DNA from 3 places in the Priestia sp. 3CA3 genome. Region 2 is predicted to be linked to each of the others. Evidence: riboswitches for the same ligand, from Rfam matches in the RefSeq annotation. Region 2 holds a riboswitch; each other region holds the start of a gene.
The links. Region 2 has a riboswitch for S-adenosylmethionine ahead of metK (methionine adenosyltransferase). Riboswitches for the same ligand answer to the same signal wherever they lie in the genome.
Positions count from the first base shown of each region.

Region 1: another riboswitch for S-adenosylmethionine. It lies ahead of AC1VNJ_RS14800 (hypothetical protein); the one in region 2 lies ahead of metK (methionine adenosyltransferase).
Region 3: another riboswitch for S-adenosylmethionine. It lies ahead of AC1VNJ_RS15880 (trans-sulfuration enzyme family protein); the one in region 2 lies ahead of metK (methionine adenosyltransferase).

Region 1 covers NZ_JBXENJ010000005.1:124,512-127,796, reverse strand. The annotation lists gene AC1VNJ_RS14805 (M20/M25/M40 family metallo-hydrolase) at 1-1,196, opposite strand, end outside; gene AC1VNJ_RS14800 (hypothetical protein) at 1,663-1,905, opposite strand; SAM riboswitch class I at 1,974-2,075, opposite strand; gene AC1VNJ_RS14795 (amidohydrolase) at 2,139-3,285, opposite strand, start outside.
Region 2 covers NZ_JBXENJ010000001.1:37,374-40,658, forward strand. The annotation lists gene pckA (phosphoenolpyruvate carboxykinase (ATP)) at 1-886, opposite strand, end outside; SAM riboswitch class I at 1,261-1,378, shown strand; gene metK (methionine adenosyltransferase) at 1,511-2,713, shown strand; gene AC1VNJ_RS00210 (glycosyltransferase family 4 protein) at 2,746-3,285, opposite strand, start outside.
Region 3 covers NZ_JBXENJ010000005.1:334,616-337,900, reverse strand. The annotation lists gene AC1VNJ_RS15885 (trans-sulfuration enzyme family protein) at 1-292, opposite strand, end outside; gene AC1VNJ_RS15880 (trans-sulfuration enzyme family protein) at 273-1,421, opposite strand; SAM riboswitch class I at 1,493-1,610, opposite strand; gene AC1VNJ_RS15875 (hypothetical protein) at 1,777-2,439, opposite strand; gene AC1VNJ_RS15870 (spore coat protein) at 2,509-3,285, opposite strand, start outside.

The DNA of each region.
Region 1 (3,285 bases), on a different contig from region 2:
AAACCAGCTAAAGAGTTTACTAATTTAATGGTTTTATTTCTGTCATCATCTTCTTGTGCCAAAAGTGCCGCTTCCATTTCTTGCACATATTTTTCACCGTGCTGTTTGACTGCATGAGTATAAAGTTCTTCATACGTCCATACGTTCACGTCAAGAGATGAACCCTCCATTCCCGCAGCGTACTGCCTAGCGGCTTTATTATAATGTTTTTTTACATTCAAAGCCGCTTTGTCAGCCGATTTCAACAGCAAATCTGTTACTTCTTTAAGAGAGCGGTTTAACATAAATAAATTAAATAATACAACGGCAGAGTGCGGAACTTGAACGGAATACTCTTCTTTTAAATCTTTTTGTATCAGCACCGTAGGAGGTGGACTCGTTTCATTTCTTACTTTTTCGCAAAAATCAACGTTTAGTTCTATTTCTTTTGTTAAATAAGAAGCTAGTAAATTAGCATTTAAACCAGCTAGCGGTTCCCCTACATGAGTTTCTTTTCCATAACACAAAAAGCTTGGCATGATCTTGCCAATCGATCCTGAGTACACATAGTTCGTTTGATCACCAGGATAGCGGCTGAACACTGGTTCTGCATTTAGCATGAGAGAAAAATCCAGCTGATGTTTGCACGCAAGTTCTAAAAGAACAGGCACTGCTTTTCTCATTCCGAGCGAATTTACTTCTTCATCCGGTACCGACAGAAGCAGGATGTTTCCGTCAAACTCTCCGTTGCATGCTCGTTCAATCATACTGATATGCAGAGCAATACCTGCTTTCATGTCCATCGTTCCTCGGCCAAAAAGCCAGTCTCCTTTTATCATATCTTTTTGTACGTGCGCCGGAACTTGTTCCATATCATTATAAAAAGTACTCGTTAACGTATCAGCGTGAAAAGCATCCTTTTTCCACTGTCCATAATCTTGTACATCCACTACGTCGTAATGACTGACTAATACAACTGTTTTATTCGTATTTTTCCCTTCAACAAAAGCTGTGACAATCGATCGCCCGTCTCCTGTTGAATGAAGCTCAACTTGCTCGTTTTTTTGAAAGTAAGGCAGCTTCAATAAATACGACGCTATCGATTCAGCCATTTCCACTTCTGCCATCGTTCCTGTCACGCTAGGTATAGAAACCAATTCGCTTACAAGCTTCTTTAACTGTTCTTTTGTTTGATACAAAGATGTTTTGTTCGACATACCCTTCATCTCTTTCCTTTTTCTAAATTTTCCATCAAACAAAACGATTCGTCAATCCCTTTGACAGAGACCCTTTCATTCTATCCCTATGTATCATAGTATGCGCTTCCTTGACGCACATGATAAAAAAAGAGTGCGCGGCTAGGGCTAGCACCGCACACTCTTTTTTTTACTTTTCGTCATCTTCTAAAAAGTCTAGGATACGATCAATAAGCTGTTCGCTTCCTGCATCGTTTCCATGTTCAAGAGACATTTCCATTTCAATGCTCCTTTCATAAAATATTCTTGTTTTATAACATACCACAATTCATTTCGAATGTAACCTTTAATTTGTGTAAAAATTTCGACAATTTATGATTAATTTTAAAGCCTAGTGAGTAATGAATATACCCACCAGATTCTTCAATTGTCAAAAAAAATGCTTTCTATTTAAAAACACTTTAAAAATAGAGGCGCGAGCAGACTTCTATAAAAGACAGCCTACTCGCTCAAGCTTGGAACAGCATGATGAATAAATTTCTAGTTCATTTGCTTTTTGTACATCTTTAATATCTATGCCTACAGCATATGTACGAACATGGTTTTCGACCACAATTTCATAAAATGTTTCTAATTCACGATAAGCTACTTGATAATGCTTTCCTAATAATTTTACGGCTTCCTTTAATGCTTTCTCTCCTGTATGTGCTGCAACTGCTATATGACTCATAAAACCCTCTCCTTTTAGAAAAATAAAAAAAACTCATTTTGCTTTGATGCAAAATGAGTTTTTCACCCGTTTTATCACCCAAAGCACATGCTTTGCTGGTAGGAGCACCTTACATTCGTAGGTTGCTGTGGAGTCAAAGAGCCAGATCTCTCGTCCACTCGTGATAACTTTTTTAATTTAAAATTTATTTTATCAAACAATTCCATCCGCGTAAATAGAAAAATAAAAATATTTTAATTTTTTTGGTAATGGAATGAATTCAAAAAGTCAAAGCTTAGATTAGCAAAATAAGAAGCTGCTACAAGTAATGCCTCTTCATTTAATGAAAAAGAAGGATGGTGCCATTCATATTCTCCAGCCGTACCCATCCATACAAAAAATCCTGGTACACGCTGCTGATATACGGCAAAATCTTCTCCTCCAGGCGATTGTTCAGCTTCTACGACTTGATAACTAAGATTCTCTGCAGCGTTAATAACCAATTTTTCCAGCGTATCATCATTGTTTACTACAGGAAGATACGGATACCATTTAACGTCTACTGAAGCGCCGAAAGCTGCTCCAATCCCTTCAGCAGTTCGTTTCATAAGAGCCGGTATTTTTTCTCTCGCTTCTTCTTGAAAGGTACGCACCGTTCCTTCAAGCGTTACTTTGTCAGGAATGACGTTCCACGAGCTCCCTCCGTGGATTTGAGTTATGCTGACAACAACATTTTGAAATGGGCTGAGATTACGGCTGACAATGGTTTGTAAACTAGTAACAATTTGACCAGCAACAGCAATCGGATCTACTGTTTTTTCTGGAATACCTGCGTGACCGCCTACTCCTTTGACGTCAATTTCAAAACGATCAACGCTTGCCATTAAAGGTCCCGATTTGACACCAATGGTTCCTACAGGAAGATTCGGTTTGTTATGCATTCCAAATATCGCTTCTACTCCTTCGAGCACACCTGTTTCAACGAGCATTTTTGCCCCAGAAGCCGTTTCTTCGGCCGGTTGAAAGATAAATCGAACCGTACCGCAAAGCTCCTGCTGACGCTCTTTGAGAAGAATGGCTGCTCCGATTATAGAAGCCGTATGAAAATCATGTCCGCATGCGTGCATAACACCGTTCACTTCAGAAGCAAATGGCAGATTGGTTTTTTCTTCAATTGGCAGCGCATCAATATCAGCTCGAATAGCGATAGTAGGTCCCGGCTTTCCTCCCACAATTTCCGCTACTGCTCCCACGTCTAAATGGAATGCATCCGCTATAGAAATATCGTAGTGCTTTAACCACTTTTTAATACGTTTAGTTGTTTCATATTCTTTCATTGAAAGCTCTGGAAACCGGTGCAGCTCACGGCGTATGTCTATTAGCGTATTTAGTAGTAATTGA
Region 2 (3,285 bases):
GTACTGCGCCGAAGCGAATTGCATTAAAAATTTGCGGTTCTTTTTCTTCGGAAAGCTGAATGCACTTCGCGTAGCAGCCTCCTTCAATATTAAATACACCAGAGCTTGACCAACCGTGCTCGTCATCTCCGATTAAACGACGGTTTGCATCAGCAGAAAGCGTTGTTTTACCCGTTCCAGATAAACCAAAGAATAATGCAACGTCACCTTCTTCTCCTACGTTAGCAGAACAGTGCATGGATAGAATATTGTTTTGAGGAAGCAAGAAGTTCATCACTGAGAAAATGGATTTTTTCATTTCACCAGCGTATTCAGTTCCTCCAATTAGCACAATGCGTCGCTCTAATGAAAGAATAATGAAGGTTTCCGAATTCGTCCCGTCTGTTTCAGGGTCAGCTTTGAACGTTGGAGCTGCTACAATTGTAAACGGCTTCACATCATCATTTGTTTTTTGTTCAGCTGAAGGGCGAATGAATAACTGCTGAGCGAATAGGTTGTGCCATGCAAATTCATTAACTACTTGAATTGGTAACTGATACTTTTTATCAGCTCCAGCATATCCATTAAAAACAAAAAGTTCATCCTGCTTCTTTAAGTGGGTTAAGACTTTTTTGTATAGCGCATCGAATCGCTGAGCAGAAATTGGCTGATTGACGGGTCCCCATTCAACCGTTTTTGAAGATACAGCATCGCTTACAATAAATTTATCCAAAGGAGAGCGGCCTGTATATTTTCCGGTTTCGACTGACACAGCACCTGTAGAAGTCAGCGTTCCTTCGCGTCGAGCTAGAATTTTTTCAACAAGTTGTGGAACAGATAATTGGTGTTTTGTTGTTTTTAATTGAAGCAAACCATTTAATTCGATAGACATATCAACAGTACTCATGTGCACTACCTTCCTTTTTTAGCTATTATTTATTCATTAATGTTTGAAATTTATAATTAGTATAACACATTTATTTAATTATTCTATACTATTTAACTAAAAATGTTTGTGTATTATAAAAAAATGTACGTTATACCTATTTTAGACACATGTATATGTGCTAGAAGCGAAAAAAGTGAAGCTATTTCAAGTGAAAGCCTTTTTTTGGTCTGTCTTGTTAACCAAACTTCGTGATCATTCTTAATAAGGTATACTATTTTTAAATTTGAGTATGTTACATTAAAACAGATTCAAACATAAAGAGATGATTTCCATTTGAATGTTGTTGACAGTGAAGCGCTTTTTCATGTATTATATGTCCTTGAACGGATACTCTCTTATCCCGAGCTGGTGGAGGGACAGGCCCTGTGAAACCCAGCAACCATCGTCATTTTTTTGTGTAGACGATAAGGTGCTAACCTGATGCAAGGGCACAACCTTGATCGATAAGAGTGAAAGGCTTATGTAGAATTTGATACCTTTCCTCGATACAAGGAAAGGTTTTTTTATATTTTTTAACGTGTAATGAAAATAAGGGAATGAGTACCGTATCACAATGTATCGTATTTATAAGGAGGAAAACTGATGTCAACACAACGTCGTCTGTTCACGTCAGAATCTGTTACAGAGGGACATCCCGATAAAATTTGTGACCAAATTTCTGACTCAATTCTTGATGCTATCCTAGCAAAGGATCCAAATGCTCGTGTTGCTTGTGAAACAAGCGTAACAACTGGTTTAGTTTTAGTAAGCGGTGAAATTACAACTTCTACTTACGTGGATATTCCTAAAACAGTTCGTGAAACAATTAAAGGAATTGGCTATACTCGTGCAAAATACGGATTTGATGCTGAAACTTGTGCAGTATTAACATCTATCGACGAGCAGTCAGCTGATATCGCTGCTGGTGTAGACCAAGCGTTAGAAGCACGTGAAGGTCAAATGTCCGATGAAGAAATCGAAGCAATCGGAGCTGGAGACCAAGGGTTAATGTTTGGTTATGCATGTAACGAAACAAAAGAATTAATGCCTCTTCCAATTTCATTAGCTCATAAACTTGCTCGCCGTCTAACAGAAGTACGTAAAGAAGAAATTCTTCCTTACCTTCGCCCGGATGGTAAAACACAAGTAACAGTTGAATATGATGAAAACAACAAACCTGTTCGCATCGATACAATTGTTATTTCAACTCAGCATCACCCAGAAGTAACGTTAGAGCAAATTCAACGTAACTTAAAAGAATATGTAATTAATCCAGTTGTTCCAAATGAGTTAATTGATGAAAATACAAAGTATTTCATTAACCCAACAGGACGTTTCGTAATCGGCGGCCCTCAAGGAGATGCTGGTTTAACTGGTCGTAAAATTATCGTTGATACTTACGGCGGATATGCTCGTCACGGCGGCGGTGCATTCTCTGGTAAGGACGCAACAAAAGTAGACCGTTCAGCAGCTTATGCAGCTCGTTATGTTGCGAAAAACATTGTAGCAGCTGATCTTGCTGATAAATGTGAAGTACAACTAGCATATGCAATTGGTGTTGCACAGCCAGTATCTATTTCAATTGATACATTCGGTACAGGAAAAGTTTCTGAAGAAGTACTAGTAGATGTAGTACGCAAAAACTTTGACCTACGTCCAGCAGGCATCATTAAAATGCTTGATTTACGTCGCCCAATTTATAAGCAAACAGCAGCTTACGGTCACTTTGGTCGTACAGATGTGGAGCTTCCTTGGGAGTTCACAGACAAAGCTGAAGCATTAAAAACTCAAGCTTTAGCTAAATAATAAAAAAATCTCCGTGAAAACGGAGATTTTTTTTATGCCCATTGAATACCTTCAGCAGATTTTTCTACGACATCTTCATATTCTGAAAGCAAATGCTGAAAAATGGCGTCCCATGATTGAGTAAGAGCATAGTGTCTCGCTGCATGGCTAAAGTGAAGCCGCTGGTGCAAATCATCAAGTAAACCTGTAATAGCCGAACTGAATTCTTCTAAGGAGTGAGGTTTGCAAAGGTAGCCGTTTCGCCCGTGCTGAACCATCTGTTTAACTCCTCCTGCATTTGCTGCCACCACGGGAGTTCCAGAAGCAAGAGACTCCAGTACGACATTTCCGAACGTTTCTGTTTCTGAAGGGAAAACAAACAAATCAGATGAAGAATAGATATGAGCAAGTTGCTTACCTTCAAGAAAGCCTGTAAATGTCATATGCTCAGATGCTTGCTGTTGCATTTGTTCTTTTAAAGGACCATCTCCCACAATAAGCCAGTGAACTTGGTGGCGGATATGATCAGGTAAAGATCGGGCAATTTTTAGTAAAAAATCAGCGTTCTTTTCTTTAGCTAACCTTCCTACATA
Region 3 (3,285 bases), on a different contig from region 2:
TTTCATCCCCTGATTCAAAAATAGATAACACCGATGAAATAGCAGCCATACCTGATGAAAAAGCAAAACCAGCGTATCCATTTTCTAGCTGAGCAATAGTGTTTTCTAAAGCCTCACGCGTTGGGTTTCCTGAACGAGAATAGTCATAGCGGCCGTTGTTCGTCTCATCTTCTTGGTTAAATGTAGATACTTGATAAATAGGTACGTTAACCGCTCCAAAATGACCGTCAATTCCTGTATTTGCATGAATTAAGTTCGTACCAAATCTATGTTTATTGTTGTTGGTATGCATCAAATGCCTCCTTTAAATCTTTAATTAAATCATCTGCGTGCTCAATTCCAACTGATAATCGAAGTAAACAGTTTGTTACTCCGACACGATTTCGAATTTCCTCCGGAATGTCAGCGTGTGTTTGACGAGCTGGGAATGTCATTAAACTTTCCACGCCTCCTAAGCTTTCTGCAAATGTAATAACTTTAACATTTTCTAAAAGTACTGACACGATGTCAGGGTGTGAGACAGCAAAAGAAATCATGCCTCCAAATCCAGTTGCTTGTTTCTTCATGATTTCATAGCCCGGATGTGTTTCAAGACCAGGGTAATACACTTTTTCCACGAGATCATGAGCAGTAAGCCAATTTGCAATTTTCAGTGCGTTTTCGTTATGTTTTTCCATACGAAGCGCTAGCGTCTTAATACCGCGCAATAACAGCCAGCTATCTTGTGGACCTAAGATTGCCCCAGCTGCATTTTGATAAAAACGAATTTTTTCTCCTAAGCTACTACATCGAGCGACTACAAGACCAGCAACTACATCATTATGACCCCCAATGTATTTGCTTGCACTATGTATCACAATATCTGCTCCAAGCTCTAAAGGACGCTGATAGTAAGGGGACATGAATGTATTGTCAATGATAGTAAGCAAATCATGCTGTTTAGCTAACGCAATTGCTTCTGGCAAATCAGTCACGTGCATCATTGGATTTGTAGGTGTTTCAATGAATAAAGCTTTCGTGTTGGGACGAAGCGCATCTTTTACTTGCTCGAGATGGGCTGTGTTGACGTACGAAACAGTAATTCCTTGCTCTGAAAAGATTTCATTTAGTACTCGGTACGTTCCTCCGTATAAATCCTCTGATACAATTAAATGATCTCCGTTTTTAAATAGCGCTAAAACTGACATTACACCCGCCATTCCTGAAGCGAATGCTACTCCTACTTCGCCTTTTTCTAAAGCAGCAATTGCTTCTTCCAATGCCGTACGAGTAGGATTTGCCGTACGTGCATAGTCAAATCCTGTACTTTGCCCTAAAGCAGGATGAGCAAATGTTGATGCTTGGTAAATGGGTGTTGTAATAGAACCTGTTGAAGGGTCACGACCTACTCCTGAACGAACTAATAAAGTTTCAATTTTCATCTATTTCTCTCCTTAACTCAAAATAAAAAACACTCTTCACAGATGGAAGAGTGTTCGTTTATACACGATTTCTCTCATCTGTTAGAACAATACTGATGTTCCACAGGAATTAGCACCGTTCAAATGAATGTTTCATTTGATGGTTGCCGGGCATCGCAGGGCCAGTCCCTCCGCCACTCTTGATAAGAGTTCTATATAATTGTTGGTGGTTAACGTTTGTTGTTACTAACTTTAATAAAGATTTTCTTTATTGTCAACATAATTTTCTAAAAAATTTAAATCATCTCATTTGTTTATTCAATATACTTGTCCTGATAAGTACATAAAAAAAGAGACGACACCGAGGTCTCTTTTTCTAAGGCAAGTGCACAGATTTTACGTGAGCTAACTTCCAATACATACTTTCTCCATTTGCCGTAATTAGTTCAACAATATTATTAGAAACTTCTTTAAGTACGCCAATTTTTTCTGATTGATCCCCTAAATCTAATACGACCAGTTGATTTTCATATTTTTTAAGCTGCTCTTCAAAGTTTCTGACAAAAGGTGCAGAGGCAGGCCTTACTGGGAGCTCTTTGTCACTTAAAGAATAAGGGGTTAACTCATTACTATAAGGGGTAAGCCATTTCAAATGATGTAGAGAAACAAAGACATTTTTATACACTGGAGAATAAAACACAAGATAATCATTCAGCACGCTTGTAATATAGCCATGCAATGATTTTCCTCCTGTTACATAAATTTCAATAAATTTCCCTTTTGCCTGCTGTAAAATATTACGATAAGAAATCCGCTGACTTTCTTCTATTAAGTTCTCTTCTATGGTTCGTAAAGGTGTATAATCTTCTTCTGAAACCTCTCGCAAGCGATGTATGTGTAAAAGAGGAATATACAAATAATCATGTCCATTATATAAAACCATTACATCTAACCCGAGATCAACAAGTTTTCCTATAAACGTTGTTTTCCCTGATATATCGACTTCAACAATTTTATCAATATAATGATTCATACTCATTCTCATTCTCCTCCTTTTTCCTATATGATAGAAAAGGTGCTTTATAAGCACCTTTTACGTTCCAGTTCGTCATGCTTTCCAACGATAATTTTTCGTTTTAATAACTTTTTCACCTGGTGTTGAAGAGCGTGAACCCGTACGGCGTCCTCCCGAGCGATCGTCTGTGCGACCTCCTGTACGTCTTCCGGTACGTCTTCCGGTACGGTCTCCAGTACGGCCATCCGTGCGACCTCCGGTTCTATCTACTGTAGTTGACTCTTGCATAGAATCTTCTTCATTTGTATCTCCATTTTGCTCAGAATTTTCTTCATTTTGCTTGAAAGATCCTTTTGATCCTAAGGCAATGGTTTTTACGTGTCTTGGTTGTAAACGTAAAACTTGATTATTTTGTACAAGAGTAAAGTTTCCACTGCGGCTTTGAACTAATACACCTTCCACAGCCTCTGGGCCTCCACCGTTAATAGCTACCCATCTATGTGAAAACTCTTCAAACAGTTCATTAAAACTTTTCGCTTTGATATAATCAGGTGTTTCTTCAACTAATAATGGATTTTGCGGAACAACAGGTGTATTTTTGCTTACAACTTCACTTACACTCTTTATATGCTCTACATTGATATAAACGACGCCGTCATCTTCTGTTAATAATACGACATACGCAGATTCAAATGAGCCTAATACGTCAAGGATTTTACCCACTTTCTTCTCTGGACCACCTTGATTTATTTGCACCTGCTTATCTTTCATTAATAATAGAGTACCTGCAAATGTGTTAGCTCTGTGAAGTTCTACTTCACTATTAAATCCAGAAAATGTTTGTGCCGAATTAGACTTCGTATCCTCTGT